3 regions of the Microbacterium sp. A93 genome follow, and region 3 is predicted to be linked to each of the others. Evidence: predicted binding sites of a transcription regulator. Region 3 holds the regulator's gene; each other region holds the start of a gene.
What was found. The regulator HspR, encoded in region 3, represses chaperone genes until heat shock. The targets are predictions, from matches to a motif close to AAGTTGAGTCNNNNNGACTCAACTT.
Positions count from the first base shown of each region.

Region 1: the regulator HspR is predicted to act here: its motif matches at 2,328-2,352, upstream of ACSU1G_RS22520 (ATP-dependent Clp protease ATP-binding subunit).
Region 2: the regulator HspR is predicted to act here: its motif matches at 1,944-1,968, upstream of dnaK (molecular chaperone DnaK).

Region 1 covers NZ_JBPXMT010000009.1:297,932-302,209, reverse strand. Annotated here, with positions in the region: gene ACSU1G_RS22535 (phosphodiester glycosidase family protein) at 1-1,330, opposite strand, end outside; gene ACSU1G_RS22530 (XRE family transcriptional regulator) at 1,426-1,743, opposite strand; gene ACSU1G_RS22525 (cold-shock protein) at 1,843-2,046, opposite strand; gene ACSU1G_RS22520 (ATP-dependent Clp protease ATP-binding subunit) at 2,381-4,278, shown strand, end outside.
Region 2 covers NZ_JBPXMT010000014.1:146,492-150,769, forward strand. Annotated here, with positions in the region: gene dnaK (molecular chaperone DnaK) at 1-1,795, opposite strand, end outside; gene ACSU1G_RS29185 (Dps family protein) at 2,176-2,706, shown strand; gene ACSU1G_RS29190 (MMPL family transporter) at 2,807-4,278, opposite strand, start outside.
Region 3 covers NZ_JBPXMT010000011.1:180,515-184,792, reverse strand. Annotated here, with positions in the region: gene ACSU1G_RS25625 (tripartite tricarboxylate transporter substrate binding protein) at 1-234, opposite strand, end outside; gene ACSU1G_RS25620 (HpcH/HpaI aldolase family protein) at 373-1,203, opposite strand; gene ACSU1G_RS25615 (GntR family transcriptional regulator) at 1,167-1,835, opposite strand; gene ACSU1G_RS25610 (heat shock protein transcriptional repressor HspR) at 1,966-2,394, opposite strand; gene ACSU1G_RS25605 (DnaJ C-terminal domain-containing protein) at 2,428-3,417, opposite strand; gene ACSU1G_RS25600 (nucleotide exchange factor GrpE) at 3,425-4,069, opposite strand; gene dnaK (molecular chaperone DnaK) at 4,072-4,278, opposite strand, start outside.

The sequences.
Region 1 (4,278 bases), on a different contig from region 3:
GATTGTCCTGGTGGACCATGCCGTCCCGGGCGGCGGTGATGTCCCGCTCCCCGTCCGTGAGCAGGTTCGGGCCGCCGTTGAGCACCTGGGTGTGCGGGGTCATCCGGAGCTTCTTGCCGCGCTCGTCCAGGTACTGGTTCGTGAGCTTGACGCGCTTCGCGGCGCCGGCGAAGGCGCGCAGCCGTGACACGTCGTCCCCGGTCGCCTGCACGGAGTACTGCCCCTCGCCCAGTTCCACGCCCCGCTGCCGGTGCACGTCCACGACCTTCCCCCGGCGGTCCAGGACCACTTCCAGCCCCTCGCCCTGGGGGGTGGAGACACCGTATTCCTCCGTGAACACGACCAGCTCGTCCTCGTCAGTGCAGGTGGCGTCATGCTTCGGGGCATCGGTGGGCAGGTCGCCGGTGCCGCCGCAGTTGCGGATCGTGCCGGGGACGCGGTTGATACCGTCCAGGGCGAGGTCCCTCCTCCCGGCGGAGATGCTGCCTTCCCACGTCAGGCGTTGGATGGAGGCGCGTCCGGAACGGTGGTCGATCACCAGGTTGGGGCGGTCGCCCACGGTCTCGCTGAGGATCTCACCGTTGTAGGCGGCCGCGCCGGCCGGATCGCCCGGCGCCCCGTGCGCAGCATCGTAGACGAAGAACCCGGCGTTGACGCCGGCCAGGGCCCCCTCGGCCAGCTCCGAGGTGGTCTCGGTGTTCTCCAGGTCGGTGCCGAAGGATCCGGTCACCGTCCCCTTGAACGTCCGAGGGTCGAGGGTGAGGACGTCCACGGCGACGGGTCCCCCGCCGTCCAGGGCATCCGGCTGGCCCCCGTCCCAGCCCTCGTACCACGTGCCACCGGCATAACCGAGCTCACCCAGCTCGGTTTTGGCCGCTGCGGCTTCAGCCTCGGTGACGAAGGAACCCACCCGGACACGGTGGCCCAGGTAGCCGCCCGCATCGGCCAGCCGGTCGGCGACGACGGCCTCTGCCGTAGCGTCCTGACCCACCTCACGCAGCTCGGCGGCCAGCCGTTGCGCCGTCGCGCGGCTGGCCAGCTGCGAATCCCGCACCCCCTCCTCGCCGGACGGCAGGGTGACCTGGACGGTCCAGTGGTACCGGGCCTCAGCATCGCCCAGCATCATGGACTCGTGGGTGAGCCCTCGGGCCAGTTGCCGTTCGGACTCGGCGGACCCCAGAGTCCCGGCGGCGCCGCTCGGTTCGTGCTCGGCGGCCGGACTGGGAGTCGCAGCCACGGAGCCGGAAACGGCTCCAGAGGTCAGCAGGGCGCAGGAGAGTGCGGCAGTGGTCAGCGTGCGGATGGCGGTGCGGCGCGTGGAAGTAGTCACGGCGTCCAAGGTAGGCCGCGGCGGTGGAGCCGATGGCGCAGACTCAGGGCAGTTCGTCGAATAGTCGACGAGTGTTCACCCTCAAGAGAGGTCCCCTAGATGTCGTCCTCGTACGCCGGGCCGCCCTCGCCCTCCCAGGTCTCCAGACGCTGGGTCTTCACGCTGTTGTACTTCTGGCGGACGCCGTAGCCGGATTCCTCGTCCTCCGCGATGAACACGGCACCGAAGTGCTCCAGTGCCTCGCGCAGGCGCTGGCTCTCGGCGGCGTCCAGGGTCCCGAGGCCGTGCTCGTAGGCGCGGACGCGCTCGGGTTGGAGCTCGGCCACCTTGGCCACCAGCGTGTAGGACACCTGGGTCAGGGCTCGGGCGGCGCGGGCGAGGTCAGCGGGGATGATGAAGTCGTGGTCAGCCATGGTCCCATCATCTCCCACAGCTTCAGATACAAGAAAAAACCGCCCTCCCCGAGGGGAGAACGGTTTATTCTAGGATCTTTTCAGATCGATCTGTTCAGATCAGAGCGGGCGGACCGAAGAGGCCTGCATGCCCTTCTGGCCCTGAGTGGCCTCGAACTCGACCTTCTGGTCTTCCTGGAGCTCCTTGAAGCCCCCGCCTTCGATGGCGGAGAAGTGCACGAAGATGTCTGCGGAGTTGTCGTCCGGGGCGATGAATCCAAAGCCCTTTTCAGCGTTGAACCATTTGACTGTTCCGGTGGCCATGGTGGCCTCTTTTCTACTGGGGTGTAAACCCGCCAGTGTTCTAGCGGGGGGCGAAGCGGTGTGTACATACCGCTACCCAACGCCCCAGCCGGCCCAAGGGCCGCCCGGTCCGTAGTGAGGACGGACTTACTGCAACAACTACAACTACTTCTGGTGACTACTGTACGGCATCGGAGCGGCCTGCTCAACCACACCCCCTCCAGCAGTCCTCCCCGTCCAGACTTGAGTGACCCAGACGCAGGTTTTTGACACCTCGGGAACAATCCGGAGACCATCGTCGTTACTTGAGTTGAACACACTCAACTCTGATGAAAGACACCTCCAGGAGGACCTCATGCCCGCATTCTTCGGCCCCGCCGGCTCGAACGGCGATTCCTTCGATGAATTCCTGACCCGCTACCTGCAGGGTCAGCGGTCCAGCCGGCAGGGCCGGCCCGTGGACCTCACGCGCCTGCTGAGCAAGCGCACCCATGACGTGGTCACCGCCGCCGCGCAGTTCGCCCTGGAACGGGGCCAGCAGGACGTGGACGCGCTGCACCTGTTGCGCTCCCTGCTGGGTCAGGACCCCGCCGCTGCCGCGCTGCGCCAGACCGGCGCCGACCCGCAGCAGGTGATCGCCGCCGTCGACGACCGACTGCCCGCCCCGGCCGAGCAGCAGGGCGGCGGGACCGGCGCTGGCGCCGCGTCCCTGAACGCCTCCGCCCAGAAGGTGCTGCTGGACGGCTACCAGGTGGCCCGCGCGTTCGGCTCCACGTACATCGACCCCGAGCACGTGTTCTTCGCGCTCGTGCTCAACCATGATGCCCCCGCCGGCCAGCTGCTGGCCCAGGCCGGCATCACGCCGCAGTCACTGCAGGCCGCCGCCCAACAGCAGGGCCAGCAAGGCCAGCAGGGTCAGCCAGGAACCAACCCTCAGCAGCCCGGACAACCGGGCCAGCCGCAACAGCCCGGTCAGGGCAACCAGGAGGGTTCCATGCTGGAGAAGTTCGGCCTCGACCTGACCACCGAGGCGCGCGAGGGCCGCCTGGACCCGGTGATCGGCCGCGCCGAGGAGATCGAGCAGACCATAGAGATCCTGGCCCGCCGCACCAAGAACAACCCGGTGCTGATCGGTGAGGCCGGCGTGGGCAAGACCGCGATCGTGGAAGGCCTGGCGCAGGCCATCGTCGCGGACGAGGTGCCCACACAGTTGAAGGGCCGGCGCGTGATCGTCCTGGACCTGCCGGGGATGGTGGCCGGCACCCGTTACCGCGGTGACTTCGAGGAGCGGCTGACCACGGTGATGGACGAGATCACCGAGGACCGCAACACCATCGTGTTCATCGACGAGCTGCACACGGTCGTCGGCGCAGGTGGTTCCGGTGAATCCGGCGGCATGGACGCCGGCAACATCCTCAAGCCGCGGCTGGCCCGCGGGGACCTGCACCTGGTCGGTGCCACCACCCTGAGGGAGTACCGCACCCTGGAGAAGGACGCCGCCCTGGAGCGCCGGTTCCAGCCGGTCACCATCGGCGAACCGTCGGTGGAGGACGCCGTGCAGATCCTGCAGGGGCTGGCCGGGCGTTACGCGGACCATCACCAGGTGAGGTACACGGACGAGGCGCTGCGCGCCGCCGTCGTGCTCTCACACCGGTACATCACGGACCGGTTCCTGCCGGACAAGGCGATCGACCTGATCGACCAGGCCGGGGCCCGGCTGTCCCTGAAGCGGGGCCCGGTGCCCGACGCCGGCCCGGTGCCGGATGTGGACGGGCTGCGGTCCCAGCTCGCGGACGTGGAGGCCGAGAAGAACTCGGCGGCCAATGCGGAGGACTATGAGCGGGCCACCGAGCTGCGCGACGAGGCGAACCGGCTCGGCGAGCAGCTGGCCGAGGCACTGGCCCGCCCGGCGGCCGCTGACGACGCCGACCGTGTGGTGGACGAGGAGGCGATCGCGGAGATGGTCTCCCGGGCCACCGGTATCCCGGCCGCCCGGATGACGGAGGCTGAGAAGTCGCGACTGTCCCGTCTCGAAGAGGAACTGCATGCCCGGGTGGTGGGTCAGGATGACGCGGTCACGGCGATCGCGAAGTCCATCCGCCGCTCCCGCACCGGGATGGCCGATCCCTCGCGGCCCGTGGGCAGCTTCCTGTTCCTGGGTCCCACCGGCGTGGGCAAGACCGAGCTGGCCAAGACCCTGGCGCATGCCCTGTTCGATGACGAGAACGCGATGGTCCGGTTCGACATGTCCGA
Region 2 (4,278 bases), on a different contig from region 3:
CGCCTTCAGCACCGGCAGCGCCGGCGTCAGCGGCCTGGGAGGCGTACAGGGCCTCACCGATCTTGGTCTGGGACGCCTGCAGCTTCTCGTAGGCGACCTTGACCTCGTCGTCGTTACCTTCCTCGCCCGGCTTCTCCAGGGCCTCCTTGAGGGCGTCGACGTCGGCCTGGACCTCGGTCTTGATGTCCTCTGGCAGCTTGTCCCCGTTGTCCTTGAGGAGCTTGTCCACGGAGTACGCGGTCTGCTCGGCCTGGTTGCGCTGCTCGGCGGCCTCGCGGCGCTTCTTGTCCTCGTCAGCGTGCGCCTCGGCGTCCTTGACCATGCGGTCGATGTCCTCGTTGGACAGCGAGGTGCCGCCCGTGATGGTCATGGACTGCTCGGTGCCGGTGCCCTTGTCCTTCGCGGAGACGTGGACGATCCCGTTGGCGTCGATGTCGAAGGTGACCTCGACCTGCGGCATGCCGCGCGGTGCCGGGGCGATCCCGGTCAGCTCGAAGGTGCCCAGCGGCTTGTTGTCCCGGGTGAACTCGCGCTCGCCCTGGAACACCTGGATGGACACGGAGGGCTGGTTGTCCTCGGCGGTGGTGAAGGTCTCGGACCGCTTGGTGGGGATGGCCGTGTTGCGCTCGATGAGCTTGGTCATCACACCACCCTTGGTCTCGATGCCCAGGGACAGCGGCGTGACGTCGATCAGCAGCACGTCCTTGCGCTCACCGGCCAGCACACCGGCCTGCAGGGCGGCGCCCACGGCCACGACCTCGTCCGGGTTCACGCCCTTGTTCGGCTCCTGGCCGCCGGTCATCTCGGTCACCAGCTCGGCGACCGCGGGCATCCGGGTGGAACCGCCCACGAGGACCACGTGGTCGATCTCTTTGACGGACACGCCGGCTTCCTTGATGACGTCCTCGAAGGGCTTGCGGGTGCGCTCCAGCAGGTCCGAGGTCAGGTCTTGGAACTTCGCGCGGGAGAGGTGCTCGTCCAGGTGCACCGGTCCGTCCGCCGTCACGGAGAGGTACTGCAGGGAGATGTTGGTGGAGGAGGCCGAGGAGAGTTCCTTCTTGGCCTGCTCGGCGGCTTCCTTCAGGCGCTGCAGGGCGATCTTGTCCTTGGACAGGTCGGCACCCTTGGACTTGGCCTGGGCCAGCAGCCAGTCGACGACCCGCTGGTCCCAGTCGTCGCCGCCGAGGCGGTTGTCACCGGCGGTGGAACGGACCTGGATGGTGGAGAAGTCGTCCTCGTCCTTGCCCACCTCGAGCAGGGAGACGTCGAAGGTGCCGCCACCGAGGTCGAAGACCAGGATGAGCTCGTCCTCCTTGCCCTTCTCCAGGCCGTAGGCCAGCGCGGCCGCGGTGGGCTCGTTGATGATGCGGGAGACCTTCAGGCCGGCGATCTCGCCGGCCTCCTTGGTGGCCTGGCGCTCGGCGTCGTTGAAGTAGGCCGGCACGGTGATGACCGCGTCCGTGACCTTCTCACCCAGGTAGTCCTCGGCGTCATGCTTGAGCTTCATCAGCGTGCGGGCGGAGATCTCCTGCGCGGTGTACTTCTTGCCGTCCACCTCGGTGGACCAGTCAGTGCCCATGTGGCGCTTGACGGAGGAGAGCGTGCGCTCCGGGTTGTTCACGGCCTGGCGCTTGGCGATCTCGCCGACCAGCACCTCGCCGGACTTGGAGAAGGCCACCACGGAGGGGGTGGTCCGGGATCCTTCGGCGTTGGCGATGACGACCGGGTCGCCACCCTCCAGAACGGATACGACGGAGTTGGTGGTACCGAGGTCAATTCCCACTGCACGGGACATGAGCTGTTCCTTCCTTCACGGACGATTGGTTCAGGCTGCAAGAGCCGGACGCTACGCGGTGGCCGGGTCGGCTACAGGAAATCCTGCGATCCGGTCACCTGAGCGTTCAAGACTCAAGGTTTCATGGCGGGGCATTCCCTGTCAATCTGCCTTGAGTCGACCCGACTCATGTTTGCATCACCCGTTACAACTCCGATGACTCTGAAATCATTCCCGGCCGGCCGGCGTCGCCCATTGTTTTGAGCTACTCAGAATAACTAAGGCAAGGCTAAGTTTCCTTGCGAGGAAACTAATGTGGTGGTTGGGTGGGACCATCAACACCGCGGCGCATGCGACACCCACCATTCCGCGCCGCAGGGACACCACACGAAGGAGTCACCATGGCAGCCAAAGACACCAAGGACACCACCGCGAAGTACACCGTTCCCGGCCTGGAGGTAGCGGACGGCCACCGCGTCGCCGAGATCCTGCAGATGCGCCTGCACGCCCTCAACGACCTGGCCCTGACCTTGAAGCACGCCCACTGGAACGTGGTCGGCCCCAACTTCATCGCCGTGCACGAGATGCTCGACCCGCAGGTGGACGTGGTCCGCGGCTTCGTGGACGAGACCGCCGAGCGCGTGGCCACCATGGGACTGTCCCCGAAGGGCACCCCGGGCGCCATCACCTCCGAGCGCACCTGGGAGGACTACTCCCTGGGCCGCGCCGACACCCTGACCCACATCTCCGCCCTGGACAAGGTCTACGACGGCGTCATAGCGGACCACCGCAACGCCATCGAGGAGGCCGGCAAGCTGGATCCGATGGCCGAGGACCTGCTCGTGGGACAGACCCGCGAGCTCGAGTTGTTCCAGTGGTTCCTGCGCTCGTTCCTGTCCAATGCCTCCGGTGAGCTCAAGCACAAGAACTGAGTCAGCAGGGGCTCCTCAAACAGCCGCCAAACCAATCGTGCCGGGTCACAGTGATGATCACTGTGACCCGGCACGATTGCTGTGTCACCGGATGCGAGGCCTACCGACCGGCACGGGACAGCTTCGACGGCCACCAGACCTTCGGGCCGATGTCATAGGTCAGTGCCGGCACCAGCAGCGAGCGCACCAGGAACGTGTCTAGCAGCACTCCAAAGGACACGATGAAGGCCAATTGCACCAGGAACATCAGCGGGATGACAGCCAGTGCGGCAAAGGTCGCCGCCAGCACGATTCCTGCGGAGGTAATGACGCCGCCGGTGACGGTCAGTGCCTTGAGCACGCCGGCGCGGGTGCCCTGAAGGACGGCCTCCTCCCGCGCCCGGGTCATCAGGAAGATCGTGTAGTCCACGCCGAGTGCCACGAGGAAGACGAATCCGAACAGCGGTACCGAGGGGTCGGCGCCCGGGAAGTTGAACACCCCGTTGAACACCAGCGCTGAGACGCCGATGGCGGTGCCGAAGCTGAGTACGGTAGCCAGCACCAGCAGCACGGGGGCGACGATCGAGCGCAGCAGCATCATCAGGATCACCAAGACCACGAGCAGCACGAGCGGAATGATGGTGCGCAGGTCCTGCTGGGCCGTGGTGTTGGTGTCCAGCGCGGTGGCGGAGGTGCCCCCCACCAGGATCTCCGAGTCCATCCCATGGAGGATCTCGCGCAGCTCGACAATGGTCTGCTCGGCCTCCTTGGAGTCTGCCGCGTCCTCGAGGGTCGCCTGAAGGTAGACGCGGCCGTCAACCTCCTGTGGCTCCAGGGTCGGGGTGTCGTCCGGGAGGCCCGACGGCGGTCCGCCGGCACCCTCGGGAGCCTCGCCGGAGCCATCGGTCGCTCCGGCCGGTGGGCCGGCCGCGTCCTCGGGGGCCCCGCCTTCCCCTGGCTGGCCGGCAGCGGCCTGCTCCTGCAGGGCTTCGACCGCCTCCGGGTCCGGGGTACCGGCCGGAGCGCCGCCCTCGGCGGTGAGGTAAGCGGAGCCGACGCCCGCACTGGCCTCGACGGCCTCGAGGACCTCGTCGGCGAGGTCTGCCGGGGCGATGACGGAGGCCGGGGAACCGGTACCGGCATCGAAGTGGTCCTCGAGGATGACTTGGCCGGCCTTGGCATCGGAATCCCCGAGGATGACATCGGTCTGGGACACGCCGCTGGCCTGCAGCTGGGTGGCCCCGATGGCCCCGGCGGCCAGGACGGCCGCGGTGATCAACCACACGGCGCGAGGCCTGCGCGCCACGAGTGAGCCGACCCGGCTCCACACGCCATGGTTCTCCTCGAGGCCTTTGATAGGGGCACCCGAGGCGTCCACCGGCTGCACGAAGGCCTTCTTCGTCTTGAGCTGGACACCGGCGCGCGGGATCGACGGCCAGAAGGCGACCCGCCCGGTCAGGGACAACACGGCAGGCAGGAAGGTCAGCGTGGCCGCCCAGGCCAGGACGATGCCGGCGGCCGCGATCGGGCCGAGCGAGCTGTTCGAGTTGAGGTCGGAGACGAGCAGGCAGAGCAGGGCGACGGCCACGGTGG
Region 3 (4,278 bases):
CTCCGGGATCACGCTGACATCGAGGATGCCCTCGAGCTGGGTGGCGAGCGCGCGCGAAGACAGGTCAGAGCCGCCCCCGGGGTTGGCCTGGATGATCAGGCGGATGTCCTTCTCGGGGAAGGACGATGCGGCGTCGCCACCCTCATCGACCTTCGTGCATCCGGACATAACCAGTGCTGCTGTGGTGAAAACCGCGGCGGCTGCCAGCACGCGGTTCATGCGCTTGATAGGCATCTTTGCTCCTCTTTGAGTGCGAGTTGTCTTGAGTGCAGTTAGGGACTGACGGGGCCGAGCGTAGCAGTGTTCACTGTTGACAGTCAACAGTGAACACATGCGTGCGGGCATACGGAAGGAACCCGCGGATGCCGCGGCTCAGCGCTTCTGGAGATCTGCGGCAGCCGCCGCCGCAGCCTGCCCCAGCAGCGCGACATCGTTTGCCGCGATGACGAAGTCGATGCCGCGCTCACGCCAGTAGCGCGCCGCGTCGGCACCGCCGCAGTCGAGGCCCACCGCGGTCCCGACGGCATGACTGCGCTCGATGATGCGCTCGATCATCGCGTGCATCTGCGGAGACTCCGCGTATGTCTGGCGGCCGAGTCCGGCACTGAGCGAGAGATCGTTCTGTCCGATGTACACGGCATCAACATCCGGAACTGCGGCGATCGCATCGATGTCGGCGTACGCCGCGGCGGTCTCGATCATGACGATGCAGGCTGCCGCGCGATCGCCTTCTTCGTGATCGGGGAAGCTCTCATGCACTCCCTGCCACAGCGGACCCCAACTGCGCGTCCCACGCGGCGCGTAATGGCACGCGCTGGCGGCAGCTTCGGCCTCGGCCGCGCTGTTGACCATTGGCACGATCACTCCATCGGCGCCGAGGTCGAGTGACCGCATGATCAGGTCGGGGGTGTTCCAGGGGACGCGCACGATCGCCGGCGCTCCGCCCTGCCGCACGGCCTCGACCAGGGCATCCGCAGAGCTCATCGTCGAGTAGCTGTGCTGAAGGTCGATCGTGATGAAGTCGAACCCTGCGCGCGCCATCACTTGGGCCGTGACGGCGTCATCGAGGAACACCCAGGCGCCACTCATCTCGCGCCGCGCGTTAAGCCGCTCTCGAAACGTGGCCTTGTCGAGTGCCTTAGTGGCGGGCCCGGAGGCGGGCACGGTCATGGCGTCGTCTGCCGCGCGGCAGAGGTGCGCCACGCTTCCAGCATCCGCTCACGCGAACCGTCGAGGTGATCCTCCAGTTCGGCGAGCACTGCCGCGCTGTCGCCGCCCTCGATGAGGTCGATCAAAAGCGCGTGGCGCGCGGTCGTGACGTGCAGATCATCGTCGACGAGCACGGTCACCCGCAGCAGCGCCATGGTGATCGGCTCATACTGACGCCACACAGCGGCAAGCCGGCGGTGACCGGAAAGATCGCACAGCATGCTGTGGAAGATGACATCGACGCGGGCGAACTCGTCCGAGTCGCCGGCATCCGCAGCCTTGCCCATGGCCTCGACGACCGCACGCATCGCGCCGAGGTCTGGAGTCTTCTCCAGCGCCATGGTCATCGATGTCGCCAGCGACTCCAGCGCACTGCGCAGCGAATAGAGTTCGCGGATGTCACGCTCGTCGAGGCTCTGAACGAGGTAACCCTGACCCCGTTTGGCGATCAGACCTTCGGCCTCGAGGATGCGGAAACCATCACGCACCGGGCCACGGCTGACATTGAGGGAATCGGCGAACTCCGTCTCAACCAGGCGCTCACCCGCCTCGAGATCGCCTCGGACGATCGCATCGCGAATGTGGTTCGCAACCTGGGTTCCGAGCGCTTCGCGCACGACCTTCACCGGTTGAAGTCTGGTGGCCACACTGCTCTCCGCCCCGCTGACAAAATGTCTACAGTTAACATTTGTGGGATCAGGCTACCCCAATATGCCCTGCGAGCGCGATATCGAGACGCGGAACGGCCGTTGTCAGTCACTCTTCGTCGCCGGGACGCCGCGGCCGCCACAACACGACATCGGTCGACCGACGGATACGGCGGCCACTGAGAACCGGGATCACTCCGCTCGCACCGGCGGCGAAAACACGCACGCCGGGGCGGTTCGCGCGCTCGGAGCGCAGGGCCCCTTCAAGTTCGAGGACTCGGTGGCGCAGCATCCGCACCTCGTCCTCGAGATAAAGCAGCCGCGCAATGGCGGGAAGACTCATGCCCTCGGCGCCGAGCCTGGCGACCTCGCGAAGCTGCTGGATGTTCCGCGCCGAATAGCGGCGGGAGCCACCGCGCGTGCGGCCGGGCACGACCAGCCCGATGCGGTCGTACTGGCGCAGTGTCTGCGGGTGCATGCCTGCAAGTTCGGCCGCGACGGCGATCGCAAAGACCGGGGCATCTTCATCCTCGACCACTGCGATCACCTCCGCGACTCGAACTCGTCATCATCAGGCTTGCGCCTTCGCCATCATCTCCGCGCGCGGGTTTTCCTTCGGCTCCAGTTCGTGGAACTTCTCGAGCGCCTCGCGCGCCGCAGCATCCAGATGCGTGGGAACGGCGACCTGCAGTTCGGCGAGCAGATCGCCGGTGCCCTTCGCCGTGCTCACGCCGCGACCCTTGACCCGCAGGATGCGACCGGACGGCGTGCCTGGTGCAACGCGGAGCTTGACCACGTCCCCACCGAGAGTGGGCACTTCGATGGTCGCGCCGAGAGTCGCCTCTGTGAAGCTGACCGGCACGGTCAGGCGTAGGTTCAGGCCATCACGCGTAAACACCGGGTGCGAACGCACCTTGATCGTCACGACGATGTCGCCACTCTCGCCGCCATCAGGCGACGGACGACCCCGACCGCGCAGGCGAATCTTCTGCCCGTCAGCGACACCGGCAGGAATCTTCACCTTGAACGGCTTGCCGTCCTCGCCCTGCAGGGTGATCGTCTCACCCTGCACGGCAGTGGCGAAGTCAAGCGTGGTGCGTGCGGTGACGTCGGTGCCCTTCTGAGGGCCGCCGCGGCCGCGGAATCCACCGCTCGTCTGTCCGAAGCGCCCGGAACCGAAGCCGCTGCCGCCCTGCCCCTGGTTGAACATCGCGAAGATGTCCTCGAAGTCGGCGTTGCTCTGACCACGACCCTGCTGCCCGTATCGGCTGAACACGTCTTCGAAGCCACCCGCACCGCCACCGCCCGAAGTGAAACGCGCGCCGGAGCCCATGGCCCGGATCTCGTCATACTCCTTGCGCTGCTCCGCGTCGGAGAGCACCGAGTACGCCTCGCTGACCTCCTTGAACTTCGCCTCCGCCTTCGCATCCCCCGCATTGGAATCCGGGTGATACTTACGCGCCAGCTTGCGGTACGTCTTCTTCAGATCCGCATCAGCGACGTCCTTGGAGACGCCGAGCGTCTTGTAGAAGTCCTTGTCGAACCAATCCTGGCTGGCCATCGATCACCTACTCTGCAGGAACAGCGACGACGACCTTCGCCGGACGCAGCTCGACGTCACCGAGGCGGTAGCCCACCTCGACGACATCGAGGATCGTCGAGGCCGTAGCCCCCGGGGTCGGCTGCTGGAAGATCGCCTCATGGTGCTGCGGATCAAACGCTTCACCCTTTTCACCGTAGGCGACAACACCCAGGCGCTCCACAACGGTGCGCACCTTCTCGCCGATGACGAAGAAGGGCGTGCCCTCGACAAGGTCGCCGTGCTGGGTGGCACGGTCGAGATCGTCAAGCACCGGGAGCAGCCCCTTGGCAGCCTCACCCTTGGCACGCGCGATCTCGACGTGCCGCTGCTCTTCTGTGCGTCGTCGGTAGTTGGCGTACTCCGCCTGCAGTCGCTTGAGGTCGTTGAGCAGAGCGGACTCCGCATCAGCGATCGCCGCGTCACCTGCTGCTGCCTCGTCGGTCTGCTCTGCGTTCAGGATGTCGTCGACCGTGAGCCCCTCGACAGGGTCGGTGATCGATCCGTCGGATCCCTCTGCGGCGGCAGCCTCAGCAGAATCAGGGTTCTCCTGCGGCGACGGGCCGGATGCCGCAGCATCCGACCCCTCGTCCTCAGGAACCTCGGCATTGTCGTCGAAGTTCTTCTTCGTCATGGCTACTTCTTCTCGTCCTCGTCGTCGACAACCTCTGCGTCGATGACATCTTCTTCGTCAGAAGCCTCATCGGCGGGAGCATCGCCGTCGGCGGATTCGCCTGCCGCAGAATCCGACTGCGACTGTGCGTAGATCGCTTCGCCGAGCTTGCCCTGCGACTCGTTGAGCTTGTCGAACGCCGACTTCACCGCGTCATCGTCTTCGCCGGC